2 regions of the Cellulomonas sp. GbtcB1 genome follow, and region 2 is predicted to be linked to the other one. Evidence: riboswitches for the same ligand, from Rfam matches in the RefSeq annotation. Region 2 holds a riboswitch; the other holds the start of a gene.
The links. A riboswitch is a leader RNA that binds a small molecule or an ion and turns the genes downstream of it on or off. The one in region 2 is predicted to bind S-adenosylmethionine.
Positions count from the first base shown of each region.

Region 1: another riboswitch for S-adenosylmethionine. It lies ahead of KVT14_RS04390 (aminotransferase class V-fold PLP-dependent enzyme); the one in region 2 lies ahead of KVT14_RS01165 (LLM class flavin-dependent oxidoreductase).

Region 1 is NZ_JAGXJG010000007.1:61,354-68,700, reverse strand. Features, by position in the region: gene KVT14_RS04410 (MaoC/PaaZ C-terminal domain-containing protein) at 1-848, shown strand, start outside; gene KVT14_RS04405 (hypothetical protein) at 879-1,145, opposite strand; gene KVT14_RS04400 (hypothetical protein) at 1,142-1,555, opposite strand; gene KVT14_RS04395 (pentapeptide repeat-containing protein) at 1,631-2,254, shown strand; gene KVT14_RS04390 (aminotransferase class V-fold PLP-dependent enzyme) at 2,313-3,692, opposite strand; SAM riboswitch class IV at 3,741-3,856, opposite strand; SAM riboswitch class I at 3,974-4,076, shown strand; gene KVT14_RS04385 (DUF1737 domain-containing protein) at 4,083-4,292, shown strand; gene KVT14_RS04380 (rhodanese-like domain-containing protein) at 4,289-4,714, shown strand; gene KVT14_RS04375 (O-succinylhomoserine sulfhydrylase) at 4,711-5,964, shown strand; gene KVT14_RS04370 (hypothetical protein) at 5,988-6,470, opposite strand; gene KVT14_RS04365 (hypothetical protein) at 6,500-6,715, opposite strand; gene KVT14_RS04360 (hypothetical protein) at 6,767-7,219, opposite strand.
Region 2 is NZ_JAGXJG010000001.1:252,851-260,197, reverse strand. Features, by position in the region: gene KVT14_RS01180 (LLM class flavin-dependent oxidoreductase) at 1-215, opposite strand, end outside; gene KVT14_RS01175 (flavin reductase family protein) at 276-842, opposite strand; gene KVT14_RS01170 (NAD(P)H-dependent oxidoreductase) at 839-1,429, opposite strand; SAM riboswitch class IV at 1,472-1,575, opposite strand; SAM riboswitch class IV at 1,801-1,914, shown strand; gene KVT14_RS01165 (LLM class flavin-dependent oxidoreductase) at 2,412-3,794, shown strand; gene KVT14_RS01160 (GNAT family N-acetyltransferase) at 3,867-4,625, shown strand; gene KVT14_RS01155 (amino acid ABC transporter permease) at 4,622-5,713, shown strand; gene KVT14_RS01150 (amino acid ABC transporter ATP-binding protein) at 5,710-6,567, shown strand; gene KVT14_RS01145 (ABC transporter substrate-binding protein) at 6,631-7,347, shown strand, end outside.

The DNA of each region.
Region 1 (7,347 bases), on a different contig from region 2:
TGGGCGGGGTGCCGGGGATCCCGGGGGCCCCGAACGGTGAGGGTCCCCGCGCCGCCCCGGCGCTGCCGCGCGTCGAGCACCGGCTCGGCGGCGTCGTCCCCGACCCGGCGCGGCTCACCGCCTACCAGCACCTGGTCGGCGAGCCCGCGACGGACGTGCTGCCCGCGGGCTTCGTGCACGTCCTCGCGTTCCCGGTCGGCATCGCCCTGATCGTCCGGCCGGACTTCCCGATGCCGCCGCTCGGCATCGTGCACCTCGCCAACCGGGTCGAGCAGCACTCGCCGCTGCGGGTCGGGGACACGCTGGACATCCGGTCCTGGGCGGAGGACCTGCGGCCGCACCGCAAAGGCGCGCAGGTCGAGCTGATCGCCGAGGTGCGCCGCGCGGGCGCGCCCGCCGACGAGCCGCCGGCCTGGCGCGGGGTGTCGACCTACCTGGCGCCGGGGGTCCGGGTGCCCGGGCCGGAGCCGGAGGACGGCGCCCGCCCGGAGTTCGTCGCGCCCGTGCCCACCGGTCGGTGGGCGTTCGACGCCGGGGCGGGCCGCCGGTACGCCGCCGTGTCGGGCGACGCCAACCCCATCCACCTGCACCCGCTGACCGCGCGGGCGCTCGGGTTCCCGCGGGCCATCGCGCACGGGATGCTCACCGCCGCGCGGGCGCTCGCCGCGGTCGGCGCCCGGCGCGGGGAGGCGTACGACTGGGACGTGGAGTTCGCGTCGCCGGTCCTGCTGCCGTCGACGCCGGTGGTACGGGTCGCGGCGACGGGGGACGCGGCGTGGTCGGTGACGGCGTGGGACGCGAAGCGCCGGAAGCCGCACCTGACGGCGGAGGTGCGGGGGCGAGGGTGAGGCCGGCGCGGTCCGGCGGGTGCGGGGTGCCTAGGTGAACAGGGCGCGGAGCATCCGCCGGATCGGGCCGCCGCGGGTGAGGCGCTCGTACTCGGCGGTCCAGAACCGCTCCATCTCCATCTCGTGCCGGGTCGCCTCCTCCAGCCGCTCGCGTCGCTCGCGGTCGCGGTCCACGGCCTGCTGCCACAGGTCGCCGCCCTCCGACAGCCGCCGGACGTACTCGCGTGCCTCCGCGGCGAACTCCGGGCTCACCGGGCGGCGGCCGCCGCTGCTCGACCGCTGCTGGTCGGGGGTCATCGTCCCGCTCCCTCCGGCTCGGTGATCTGCTCCCACGTTACTGTCGCGAGCGCCGACCGCACAGGGTCGTCTGCGGCCGCGGCCAGCGCCTTGGGCACCGGGCCGAGGGCCTCGTCCTCGGTGCCGTCCAGGCGCTCCACCACCCAGGTGTACGACTCCCACCACTGCGCCCGGCGACGGTCCCGCTCCTGGCCCTCGCGTTCCCGTGACGCGAGCCACGCGGTGTGCCTCCTCGTCGCCACAGCCGCTGCCCGGTCGGCGCGGATCCGTGCCTGCGCCGCGGCAAGACCCAGCATCGCGGCAAGCACGGCCGCCAGCGCCGCCGGCCCCGGGGACAGCAGGAACTCCGCCAGCCACTCGGCCGTCCCGAGCGCCGGCGCCGCCTGCGTCACCGCCGCTCCCGCCGCCATGCCGACCACGCTAGAGGCCCCGGGACCCCGATCGACCGTCGTCCACAGCCGGGTTCGGGGTGCGAGGCTGGACCCATGCCCGCCCCGCGCACCGACCTCCTCGACCCGTACCCCGGCCCTGTCGAGCCCGAGGGCGACTACGACCGCCTCCTGCTCGACGGCCTCGACCTCGCCGGCGCCGACGCGGAGAGCGCCCGGTTCATCAAGTGCCTGCTCCGGGGGTGCGACCTCGATGGGGCGGAGCTCGACCACGCCCACCTCGTCGACACCACGCTCGCCGAGTGCCGGGCGGGGATGCTCCGCGCCCGCTCGGGCACGTGGCGCGACGTCACGCTCGAGGGCTGCCGGCTCGGCGCGCTCGAGGCGTTCGGCGGCTCCTGGGACCGGGTCACGGTCGAGGGCGGCAAGATCGACTACCTCAACCTGCGCGACGCCCGGCTGCAGGACGTCCGCCTCGTCGGCTGCACCATCGGCGACCTCGACCTCGCGGGCGTCCGTGCGGCGCGGGTCCGGCTGGAGGACTGCCGGGTCGGGCGGCTGGACCTGACCCGGGCGCAGCTGAAGGACGTCGACCTGCGCGGCGCGGAGCTCGCCGGCATCGACGGCACCGCCGGCCTGAAGGGCGCGACGATCAGCCAGGCGCAGCTGCTCGACCTGGCGGGCGCGCTGGCGGCGCACCTCGGGGTCGTCGTCCGCTGACGACGCCCCGCGGCCCCGGACGACCCGCCCCCTGCGCGGGCCGCCCGGCGCCGGGTTCTCAGTCCTCGACGGCCGGCCCGCAGGCCGCCGCGGCGGTCGCCGCGATCGCGTCGATGCCGGTCACGGCGGGCCGGGGCCGGGTGTCGTCCGCCACCGTCCAGCAGCCGTCGACGACCTCGTAGGACGCCGCAGGACCCTCGGTGACGTACGCGTGCAGCCCGGCGAGCAGCCGGTCGACCGTCTCCGTGGTCGTCCCGACCCCGACGGAGGCGCGGATCGCCCCGCCCGTCACCCCGACCCGGGCCAGCAGCGGGTGCGCGCAGAACCGCCCGTCCCGCACGCCGATGCCGTGCTCGGCGGACAGGTAGGCGGCCACCAGGCCGGAGTCGTGGTCGCCGAGCGTGAACGCGACCACGCCGACCGGGTCGGTCGAGTCGGACCACAGCCGCAGCACCCGGGCCCCCGGGATCGCGGCCAGCCCGTCGACCAGGCGCTCGCGCAGCGCGCGCTCGTGCTCGACCAGCGCCCCGGCGGGCAGGGCGTCCAGGGCGTCGCACGCCTCCGCCAGCGCGACGGCGCCGAGCACGTTGGGCGACCCGCCCTCGTGCCGCGCGGGCGCCGGCTGCCACAGCGTCCTGTCGGTGCGCACGTCGCGGACGGCGCCGCCGCCGGCCAGGTACGGCGTGCCCGCGTCGAGCCAGTCGCGCCGGCCCACCAGGGCGCCCGCGCCGAACGGCGCGTAGGTCTTGTGCCCGGAGAAGGCGACGTAGTCGACGCCGCTGGCCGCGAGCGAGAACGCCCGGTGCGGCACGAGCTGCGCGCCGTCGACGGCGACGCGGGCGCCGGCCTCCTGCGCGAGGGCGACCACCGAGGCGATCGGCAGCGCCTCGCCCGTGACGTTCGACGCCCCGGTCAGCGTGACGAGCGCGTACGGCTGGCGGGCGAGCTCGGTGCGCAGCGCCGTCAGCGTCTCGGCGACGGTCGACGCCGACGGCAGGATCGTCGCTGTGCGGCCGGAGCCCCGGACCGAGCGCACCCAGGGCAGCAGGTTCGCGTGGTGCTCGACGTCCAGGACGAGCACCCGGCCGCCGTCGGGGACGCAGCCGGCCAGCAGGTTCAGGGCGTCGGTGGTGTTCCGGGTGATCACCGCGACGTCGTCGGGGCGCGCGCCCACGAACCGGGCGACCGTCGCGCGGGACGCCTCGTACAGCGCCGTCGACACCTGGGACAGGTAGCCGGCGCCGCGGTGCACCGACGCGTAGAGCGGCAGCACCTCGACGACGCGGGCGGCGACGGACTCGAGCGCCGGCGCGGAGGCGGCGTAGTCGAGGTTCGCGTACGGCACGGACCGGCCGTCGACCAGAGGGACGCGCGTGTCCCCGCCGACGACGGGCAGCAGGGCGGTCTCGGCACACGAGGTGGTGGCGGTGACGGACATGGGACTACCCCCGAGCGGATCGGTGGGGGCCCGGTCGCCGACCGGGCGACCCCGCGCTTGCCGGCCACCGGTCGGTGGACGGCCAGGTCGTCACCCGGGGCACCCCGCCGCGGAGGGAGGGTTGCCGGCCAGCGAGCCGGGGCTTCGCGCTGGCGCTCATGACCTCGTCCGAGGATGCGGCGGCCCGCGCGCAGGTGTCAACCGTGGTCCACGGTGCGACACGGGTTCACCCGGGCGCGGCCGGGCGGTCATCCTGGTCCGGGCGATGGCGTAGCATCGCCGCACCATCCAGAGCGGCCGAGAGATCTGGCTCGTCGACGCCGCAGCAACCCGCGGACCCCCACCGGGGCCGGCCGAGGGTGCTTCCGCCAGATCCGATGGAGGAGAGGCATGACCGACACCGACGACCGCCTGCGCTACCGCCTGCTGACGGGGCCCGACGACCGCTCGTTCTGCGAGCGGGTCAGCGCCGCCCTGGCCGAGGGTTACGAGCTGCACGGCGGGCCCGCCGCCACCTTCGACGGGGAGCGCGTGATCGTCGCGCAGGCCGTCGTGCTGCCGGCCGCGGCCGCCCCGAGCACCCCGGTGCGCCCGCTGTGACCGCGCCGTACGCGGGTGACCTCACCCCGCAGGAGGCCTGGGACCTGCTGCTGACCGACGAGCGCGCCGTCCTCGTGGACGTCCGCACCGAGGGCGAGTGGCAGACCATCGGCGTCCCCGACACCGCCGACGCCGGCGAGGGCCGCACGGCGTTCGTCGAGTGGACCGACGCGTTCGGCCGGCCCAACCCGGCGTTCCTCGACGGTCTGGCCGCCGCCGGCGTGACCGCGGACGACCCGCGCCCCGTGGTGTTCCTGTGCCGGTCGGGCGTGCGCTCCGTCGCCGCCGCGGTCACCGCGACCGCCGCGGGCCTCGGCCCGGCGTACAACGTGCTCACCGGCTTCGAGGGCGACGTCGGCCCCGACGGCCGCCGGGGCCACCAGGGCTGGCGCGCGGCCGGCCTGCCGTGGCGGGAGGCGTGAGCGCCGCTCCCGGACCGGCGGACTGGCACGACGAGCGGCTTCCCCGGGAGTCCCTGCGCCCCGACACGCTCGCCGTGCGCGGCGGCCACGTCCGCACGCCGTTCCAGGAGACGTCCGAGGCGCTGTTCCTCACGCAGGGCTACGTCTACTCCCGCGCCGCCGACGCCGAGGCGGCGTTCGCGGGCGAGGCCGACCGGTTCCTGTACTCCCGGTACGGCAACCCGACGGTGTCGACATTCGAGGAGCGGCTCCGGCTGCTCGAGGGCGCCGAGGCCTGCTACGCCACGGCGTCCGGCATGTCGGCGGTGTTCACCGCGCTCGCCGCGCTCGTCCGGTCGGGCTCGCGGGTGGTCGCGGCGCGCGCGCTGTTCGGGTCGTCGGTGGTGATCTTCGACGAGATCCTCGCCAAGTGGGGCGTGCGCACCGACTACGTCGACGGCCACGTGCCCGCGCAGTGGGAGGAGGCCCTGTCGACGCCCGCGGACGTGGTGTTCTTCGAGACGCCGTCCAACCCGATGCAGGACCTGGTCGACATCGCCACGGTCAGCCGGCTCGCGCACGCCGCGGGCGCGGTCGTCGTCGTGGACAACGTGTTCGCGACGCCCGTGCTGTCCCGGCCGCTCGACTTCGGCGCCGACGTGGTCGTGTACTCGGCGACCAAGCACATCGACGGCCAGGGACGGGTGCTCGGCGGGGCCATCCTCGGCACCGACGCGTTCGTGCACGGGCCGGTGCAGACGCTGATCCGGAACACCGGGCCGTCGCTGTCGGCGTTCAACGCGTGGGTGCTGCTCAAGGGCCTGGAGACGCTGTCGCTGCGGGTCCGGCACCAGACGGCGTCCGCGCTGGAGCTGGCGACCCGGCTGGAGGGGCATCCGGTGATCGCGCAGGTCCGGTACCCGTACCTGCCCTCGCACCCGCAGCACGCCCTCGCGCTCGCGCAGCAGTCCGGCGGCGGCACGGTGGTGACGCTCGACCTGCGCGTGCCGGAGGGGTCGACGCCCGCGGAGGCCAAGGCGCTGACGTTCGGCGTGCTGGACGCGCTGCGGGTCGTGGACATCTCGAACAACCTCGGCGACGCGAAGTCGCTGGTCACGCACCCGGCGACGACGACGCACCGCAAGCTCGGCCCCGACGGGCGCGCTGCGGTCGGCATCGCGGAGTCGACGGTGCGGCTGTCGGTGGGGCTGGAGGACGTCGACGACCTGGCCGACGACCTGGAGCAGGCCCTCGGGACGCTGGGCGGCTGACGGCGGGGGCGGCCCGGCGGCGGTCACGTCGCCGGGCCGTCCTCCCACGGGCTCGGCAGCGGCGGCAGCGGCGTGATGCGGTCGCTGCGCCGCCACGCGACGACGGCCGCCACCACCAGTGGCGCGCCGGCGGCCACCGCGGCGGCGAGCACCCGCGGGACGGGCACCAGGTCGAGGGGCGCGGAGAACACCGCCTGGGGCCACATCCCGCCGACGGTCGCCACGGCGGCGACCGCGAGCGTGCCCGCCGCAACGACGACCGTACGGGCCCGGGACCCGGGTGGCGGCAGACGCCGGCCCACGGCCAGCACGCCGGCCCCGACCAGCAGCGCGACGGCGAGGCAGGGCACCAGGACCGGCACCAGGGTGATCGCCGTCCAGAAGGCCACGAGCACGAGCCAGTCCGCAAGGCCGAGGTGCCAGCCCAGGACCCCCGCGGCGCGCACCACCGCGAGCCACAGCGGCAGGACGACGCCCAGCAGCGCCCAGTGCCGGAGCCTCGTCACGCGCCGAGGCTACGGACGCGGCCCGGCCGTCAGGGGTCGTTCACTCCGGCGATCACGAGACCGACACCGACCAGCACGAACATCCCCCCGCCGAGCCGCTGCAGGATCATGTGCTGGCGCCGGGTCGGCTCGCCGTGGCGCCTGTACCGCGCGAACCGCGTGCGGTCGAGGCGACCGAGCACCCCTGCCAGCCCGGCGACCGCCGCGACGACGCCGATGACGACGAGCGGCCAGCCGTTCAGCATGGGACCGAGGGTCGCGGAACCCCGGCGTCCTCGCACGTCGGACCCCCGGAATCAGGGGTAGGTGCCCTCGGGCGCCGGACGGCGGGGGCGGTCCCGCTCCGGGCGCCAGCGCGCCCAGGCGGTCGCCGCCGCGAGGGTCAGCGGCAGGCCGACGAGCAGCGCCGACCACCCGAGCACCGCGGGCGCGAACGCCACCGCGACTCCGCCGGTGGCGAGGACCGCGCCCAGGAGGGTCGATCCCACCCCCGTGACCGCGACGGCGACGAGCCGGGCGCGGGGGCGGCGGGGGTCACCGGCCGGCGGCAGGCGGCGTGCGACGGCCAGCACCCCGGCGCCGACCAGGCCGCCCAGCAGCGCGGCGGGCACCGCGCCCAGCAGGAGGATCAGCACCGCGTACCCGAGGAACCCGGCACGGACCTCGGGGTCGCCGGCCCCCGTGAGCGCGACCAGCCACACGGCCAGCAGCAGCACGCCCAGGACCGACCATTGCCACACCCGTGTCATGGGAGCCCACCGTACCGACAGCCACGGTCACGACCGACGGCCGACGGCCCCGAGCCGGGCCTCCCGGGTCGGGCCCTCGCCCGGGCCCTGGGTCGGTGTCGGTGCCGCTGCACGGTGGAAGGTTGTGA
Region 2 (7,347 bases):
AGGCGGGCCCCGGTGGGGTCGCCCGGGACGGCGGCGAGGGCGGCGTCGGCGAAGGTGACGAAGGTCAGGCCGGCGTGCTCGGCGTGCCGGACGGCGCGGGCCAGGCGGGCGCCCGACACGAGGTCGGCGGGCGCGAGGCCGGACAGCGCGGCGGCGGCCGGGTGCGCGCCGGCGCCGTCGACGTCGAGGCCGGTGAGGAGCGGGGGGACGGTCACGGGGTCTCCGGTGGGTCGGGGGAGCGGCGGGATCGGGGCGGGTGCGGCGGGGCCGCGGCGTCACAGGGCGGTGTGCGTGCCGATCCGGTGGTAGGTGCGGTCGTGGTAGACCAGCGGCGAGGCGCCGTCGCCGGGCTCGGCGTCGTCCGGGCCGCCCGCGGACAGCGCCCGCAGCGACACGAGGTACGAGTCGCCGACGGGCGTGCGCTGGACGACGCGGGCGCGCACCCAGGAGACGGCGCCGTCGATCACGGGCTCGCCGGTCGGGAGCGAGGACCAGCCGCCGGCGGCGAACCGGTCCAGGCCGCTGGTGGCGAACCGTGCGGACACGTCGTCCTGGTGGTCCGCGAGGAAGCTCACGGCCAGCGTGCGCGCCGCGGACACGGCGGGCCAGGAGGACGACGTCGAGGCGAGCGAGAACGCGAGCAGCGGCGGGGCCGCGGACACCGAGATGACCGAGGTCGCGGTGAACCCGACCGGTCGGCCGGCGTGCCGCAGCGCGACTACGGCGACCCCGGCGGGGTGCCGGCGGAACACCCGCTTGAACTGCTGCGGGTCGAGCTGGGGCTCGTCCTGCTCGGCGAGCAGCCGCTCGAGCGGGCCCAGGTCCGTGCGCTCGGCGGTCACCGGGTCGCCCCGGCGAGCGCGACGGCGGGTGCGGCGGACGCGGCGGGCTCGGCGGCCGGCGCGAGCCCGAGCGCCCGGCGGAGCGGCGCGGCGGCCCGGGCCAGCCACGCGTCCAGCGCGGGGTCGAGGTCGGCGAGCTGGGCCTCGGTCAGGGTCAGCGAGCGCGCGGGGACGACCGCGCCCAGCTCGACGAGCACGGGGCGCAGGTGCACCTCGCCGGCGAGCGCGTGCGCCGGGTTGCCGGACACCACGAGCGGCACGGCCACGACGCCGGCCAGCCCGTCCGGGCCGTACAGGTCGAGGAACGCCTTGAGCAGGCCGGTGTAGGACGCCTTGTAGACCGGGGTCGCGACGACCGCGACGTCGGCGGCGGCCACCCGCGCGAGCGCGGCGTCGGCGGCGGGGTGCGCCGGGGCGAGCAGCTCGCCGGCGAGCGTCGCGAGGTCGACGACCTCGACGGCGGCGGGGGTGGCGCGGTCGGCCGACGTGAGCGCGGCCAGGCGCTCGGCGGCGGCGCGCGCGGCGCCCAGGGTGCGGGACCCGGCGCGCGGGTTCCCGGAGACGGCGACGACGGACGGGGACGACATGGTGGCCTCGCAAAGGGGGTCGATCACGGTTGCCGTGCGGCGGAGCGGCGCGTGCCGGCCGACGGCCAGGTCATCTCCCGGAGCACCCCGCCGTGACGTGGGGTTGCTGCCCAGCCAGCCGGGGCTTGGCGCTGGGACTCGTGACCTCGGGGCGGAGGTCTAGCACCGCTCCGGGTCCGCCGGCGCCGGCGGGTGGCGAGTTCTCACGATCCGGGACCGTGCGAACGCCTGGGACCTTGGTCCTGTGACATCGCTCCGGCATGCGAGACGCGGCGGCCCGGCCGTTGACGCCCCCGGGTCCGGTTCGTAGGTTCCGGGCACCGGTTCGCCACCGGGGTGCGCCGCAGGGCGGGCCCCGGGACGGGCCGGGTGGTCATGAGCTCCGACGCGAAGCCCCGGCTGGTCGGACGGCAACCCCCCGCGCGGGTGGGTGCCCCGGGTGAGGACCAGGTCCGCCGCCGCCGGCGACGGACAACACGCGGACCCGCCCGACCGGGCGGGGGCACACGAGGAGAACGCATGAGCCGGACCGTGCAGGCGCCGTGGGCGCCCTCGGCACCCGCCCTGCCGACCGCCGCCGCCGCGCCCGGCGGCCGCTGTCGCTGTCGCCGCTGACGGCGCAGCCCCCGGCCAGGCGCCCCGCCCGGGGCGCGTGACCCCGGCCCCGCGCGGCGCCTGAGCCCGGCCCCGCGGCGCCCGCGCCGTGCCCGGTCACGTCTCGGGACGCCCACCGCGCCGACCTGACCGATCCGCGCGAGCGGGCCGCCCGGCCCGCGCCGGCTCGTCTCGGTCCGCGCCGACCCGCGCCGAGAGAGGACGCGCGGGTCGAGATAGGACCTTCCACGGTCCGATCTCGGCGCGGGGGTCCGATCTCGGCGAGCCGGGGCGCCTGCCCGCTCGTCGATCCGCCGCCCGCGCGTCGCCGTGGCGCGCCCCGGCGCGCCCGCGACCGCCTCACCACCCGCCCCCGAACGGAGCCGTCATGCCCTTCTCGTCCCCCAGCGCCGGCCGCCGCGCGCTGCTCGGCGTCGACCTGACCGCCGCCGGCGCCCGGCCCGGCGCGGTCGGCGCCCACGGCGCCGTCGCCGCCCGCGCGTTCGACGGCGAGCGGCTCGCCCGCCTGGTGCACCGCGCCGATCGCGGCCTGCTCGACCTCGTGGTGCTCGGCGACGCCCTGCTGCTGCACCCCGGGCGTCGGCAGGTGCCCGGCCGGCTCGACGCCGCCGTCGCCGCGGCGCGGGTCGCCCCGCTGGTCCGGACCGCCGCGCTGGTGGCGGGCGTCCCGCACGACCAGGTCGAGCCGGGCCACCTCGCGGGTGGCGTCCGCGGGGTGCAGAACGCGGCGGGAGGTGCGGCGGGCTGGCAGCTGTCCGGCCCGGGGGCGACCGGCGGCCGCGCCGACCTCGCCGAGCCGGGGGCCCTCGGGGCCGGGTCCGCCTCTCGCGTTGCTGCTCCCGCGGGCTCTGCCGCTGCCGCAGTCGCTGCCGCGGGAGCCGCCGCCGCAGACGTTGCCGGTGGGGCTCCCGCAGACGCTGCTGCCGCTGCCGCTGCCGAGCGCCGGTGGGCGGACCGCGCGGCCGCCGCCCTGGACGCCGTCCTCGCCGCCTGGGCCGCGGGGGAGCCCGGCGCGGTGCGCCGCGGCGGGGACGGCCGGTTCCGCGTCGACCACGACGGCATCCGGTTCGCGGTCCGTGGCCGGTCGGCCGCTCGCAGCACCGCTCGCGGTGGCGACGGGGACGGCACCGCCCCCGCGGAGCGCCCGCTCGTGGTGGTGCCCGTCGCGGGCCCGGCCGCCGAGGCGCTCGCGGGCCGGTACGCCGACGTCGCCCGGCTCACGGCGCCGGACCTGGAGGCCGCCGCCGCGGCCCGGTCCCGGGTGCGCGCCGCCGCCGTGGCCGCGGGCCGGCCCGCCGACGCGGTGCGCGTCCTGCTCGACGTCGACGTCGCCCTCGCCGACGACCGGGAGTCCGCCCTCGCGCGGCTGGACCTGGTGCGCTCCGTCGACCGGCCGGACATCGGCGTCGCCGGCGCGGTCGTCGCGGGCACCGGGGCCGACCTGGCGACCGTGCTCGCCGACGCCGTCCGCGACGGCGCGGTCGACGGGTTCGTCGCGCTCCCGACCTCGGTGGAGGCGGACCTGGCGGCGCTCGTCGAGCGGACGGTTCCCGCGCTGCAGCAGGCGGGCGCGTTCCGGCTGCGGCCCGGCGACGGCGACGAGCCCGGCGACCGGGAACCGGCGGTGGTCCGCCGCCGCGCGTCGGCCGCCCGCGGCGACGGACGGGCCGACGGGCGTACCGACGCCCGTGCCGACCGGCTCGCCCTCGCGGAGGGCCCCTGGTCCGCCGCGCCGTTCGCCCTCACCTGACGGCCCCGCCCCTGACGGCGCCCGCCACCGCACCCCGCACCCCGCACCCCGCACCCACCGAGAGGTGACCCGATGACCACGACCCCGCTGCGGGCACGCGCGTCCCACGCGGCCGCGCCGGACCCTGCCCGGCTCGACCCCGCCGCGATCGGCCGGGCCCGGCTCGACCCGGCCCCGTTCGACCCGGCCCGGCTCGACGCCGCCTCGATCGACCCCGCCCGGCTCGACGCCGCCTCGATCGACCCCGCCCCGCTCGACCCGGGCCCGCTCGACCCCGCGCGGCTCGCCGTGCGCGACGCCCGGCTGCACGATCCGCTGGTCGGGCCGCTGCTCGACGGCCTGGCGCACGAGTACAGCACCCGGTACACCGGCCTGCTCACCCCCGCCGAGCTCCGCGACGAGCTGGAGCACTACGGCGTCGAGGAGTTCGCCCCGCCGCACGGCGCCCTCGTGCTCGTGCTGGAGGACGGCGAGCCGGTGGCGGGCGGGGCGTTCCGCCGCCGGTGGGAGCCGGAGCACGGCGACGCCGCCCGGCTCGCCGACCCGGGCGCCCGGGACGCCGAGGGAGCGCCCGCGGTGCCGACCGCGGAGCTCAAGCGGATCTGGACCCACGAGGCGCACCGCCGCCGCGGGCTGGCCCGGGTCGTGCTCGCCGCGCTGGAGGCGCGCGCCGCCGCGGCCGGCTACCCCCGGGTCTACCTGACGACCGGCCCGAAGCAGCCGGAGGCGGTCGGCCTGTACCTGGCGGCCGGGTACACCCCGCTGTTCGAGCCCGCCGCGTACCCGGGCGACCTCGTCCCGCACGCGTTCGAGAAGTGGCTCGCCCGGTGAGCGCCGCGACCACGGCCCCCGCGGCCGGGCCCGGCGCGCCGCCGGCCGCCCTCGACGTCGACCGCCCCGAGGTCCTCGCCGACCTGCCCGTGCTGCCCGCGCGGCACCCCGGCCGCTGGGTCGCCACCGCCGGCGTGGCCGTCCTGCTCGCGATGGTGCTCAGCTCGCTGCTCACCAACCCGCAGTGGGAGTGGGACGTCGTCGCGCAGTACCTGACCTGGCCGTCCGTGCTGGAGGGCGTGTGGGCCACCGTCCGGCTGACCGCCGTCGCCGCCGTGATCGGCTTCGGGCTCGGCACGGTGCTCGCGCTGATGCGGCTGTCCCGGTCGCCGCTGCTGCAGTCGGTGTCCTGGGCGTACTCGTGGGTGTTCCGGTCCGTGCCGCTGATCCTGCAGCTCCTGCTCTGGTACAACCTCGCCTACCTGTACCCGCAGCTCTCGCTCGGCATCCCGTTCGGGCCGGAGTGGCTGCAGTTCGACACGCTCGACGTCGTCGACAAGTTCGGCGCCGCGGTCCTGGGTCTCGGGCTGTCGCAGGCGGCGTACTCCGCCGAGATCGTCCGCGCCGGGATCCTCGGCGTCGACCAGGGCCAGCACGAGGCCGCCGCGGCGCTCGGCATCCCGCGGGGCCGGCAGCAGTGGCGGATCGTGCTCCCGCAGGCCATGCGCACCATCGTCCCGACGTCGGTGAACGAGATCATCGGCCTGCTCAAGGGCACGTCGGTCGTCTACGTGCTGGCGTACGGCGAGCTGTTCTACACCGTCGGCGTCATCTACGGCCGGAACCAGCGGGTGGTCCCGCTGCTGCTCGTCGCGGCGATCTGGTACCTGCTCACCACCACGGTCCTGACCGTCGCGCAGTACTACCTCGAGCGGTACTACGCCCGCGGCGCGCTCCGCACGCTCCCCCCGACCCCGCTGCAGCGGCTGCGCTGGACGCTCGCGGTCGCCGCGGCGCGCGTCGCCGGCCGCCCGCTGCCCGCGGACCTGCCGCCCACGTTCCTGGCCGGCGCCCGCCGCGGCCACCTCACCCGCACCGCACCCCGCACCGCCGCCCGCACCACCGAGCGCACCGGAGGCACCCGATGACCAGCGTGCTGCACGCCCCCGCCGCGGCCCCCGCCGCCGCCACGACCCCCGCCGCACCACCGGCCCCCGCCGGCGGCCACCTCCGGGTGCAGGGCCTGTCCAAGTCCTACGGCACCCTCGAGGTCCTCCGCGGCGTCGACCTGGAGGTCCGCCCCGGCGAGGTGACCGTGATCCTCGGCCCGTCGGGCTCCGGCAAGTCGACCCTGCTCCGGCTGGTCAACCACCTGGAGCGCCCCGACCACGGGTTCGTCGCCCTGGACGGCGAGGTCATCGGGTACGCCCGGCGCCGCGCCGGCTGGGGCCCGCGCCGCCGCGAGGTGCTGCGCGAGCTCACCGAGCGCGACGTGCTGCGGCAGCGCACCCGGATCGGGTTCGTGTTCCAGAACTTCCACCTGTTCCCGCACCTGACCGCCCTGGAGAACGTCGTCGAGGCGCCCGTCTCGGCCCAGCGCCGCCCGCGGGCCGAGGTGGAGGCCGAGGCCCGCGCCCTGCTGGCCCGGGTCGGGCTGGCCGACAAGGCCGACGCCCGCCCCCGCCAGCTGTCCGGCGGCCAGCAGCAGCGCGTGGCCATCGCCCGCGCGCTCGCGGTGAAGCCCGCGCTGCTGCTGTTCGACGAGCCGACGTCCGCGCTCGACCCCGAGCTCGTGGGGGAGGTGCTCGGCGTGATCCGGGACCTCGCCCACGACGGCACGACGCTCGTGGTCGTCACCCACGAGGTCGCGTTCGCCCGCGACGTCGCCGACACCGTCGTGTTCATGGACGACGGCGTCGTGGTCGAGCGGGGCCCCGCGGCCCAGGTGCTCGGCAGCCCCGCGCACCCGCGCACCCGCGCGTTCCTCGACAAGGTCCGCTGATCCCACCCGACCCGGCGCGCGCCCCCGCGCCCGCCGCCCACCCCTCTGAGAGGCAGCCCCGCCATGCGCACGACCCGCACCAGCCCGCCCGGCGCCCGCCGCCGCCCGCACGCCGCCCTGGCGCTCGTGCCCGTCCTCGCCCTGCTCGCCGCCTGCGGCGGGACGTCCGACGCGGCCGAGGCCGGCAGCGAGCTCCAGGGCGCCGCCGAGGCCGCCGGCCTCGAGGTGAACACGAGCCCGGACCAGGACCGCGTCCACACCGCCGAGAACCCGGACGCCATCGCCCTGCTGCCCCCGGAGCTCGCCGAGCAGGACACGTTCACGGTCGCGGTGAGCGCCTACGTCGCCCCGCTGGCGTTCCTCGCCGACGACGACGCCACCCCGATCGGCAACGAGACCGACATCGCCCAGCTCGTCGCCGACGCGCTCGGCAAGGACCTCGACCTGCAGGTCAAGGCCTGGGCCGACTGGCCGCTCGCGGTCCAGTCCGGCGACGTCGACGCGACCATCTCGAACGTCACCGTGACCGAGGAGCGCAAGGAGCTGTTCGACTTCTCGTCCTACCGGAACGACGAGCTCGGCTGGCTGGTCAAGGCCGGCAGCGACATCACGGAGATCGACGAGCCCTCCGACATCGCGGGCCTCACCGTCGCCGTCGGCTCGGGCACCAACCAGGAGAAGATCCTGCTCGCCTGGGACGAGGAGAACCAGGCCGCCGGTCTCGACCCCGTGCAGGTCGAGTACTTCGAGAACGACGGCGACACCATCCTCGCGCTGCAG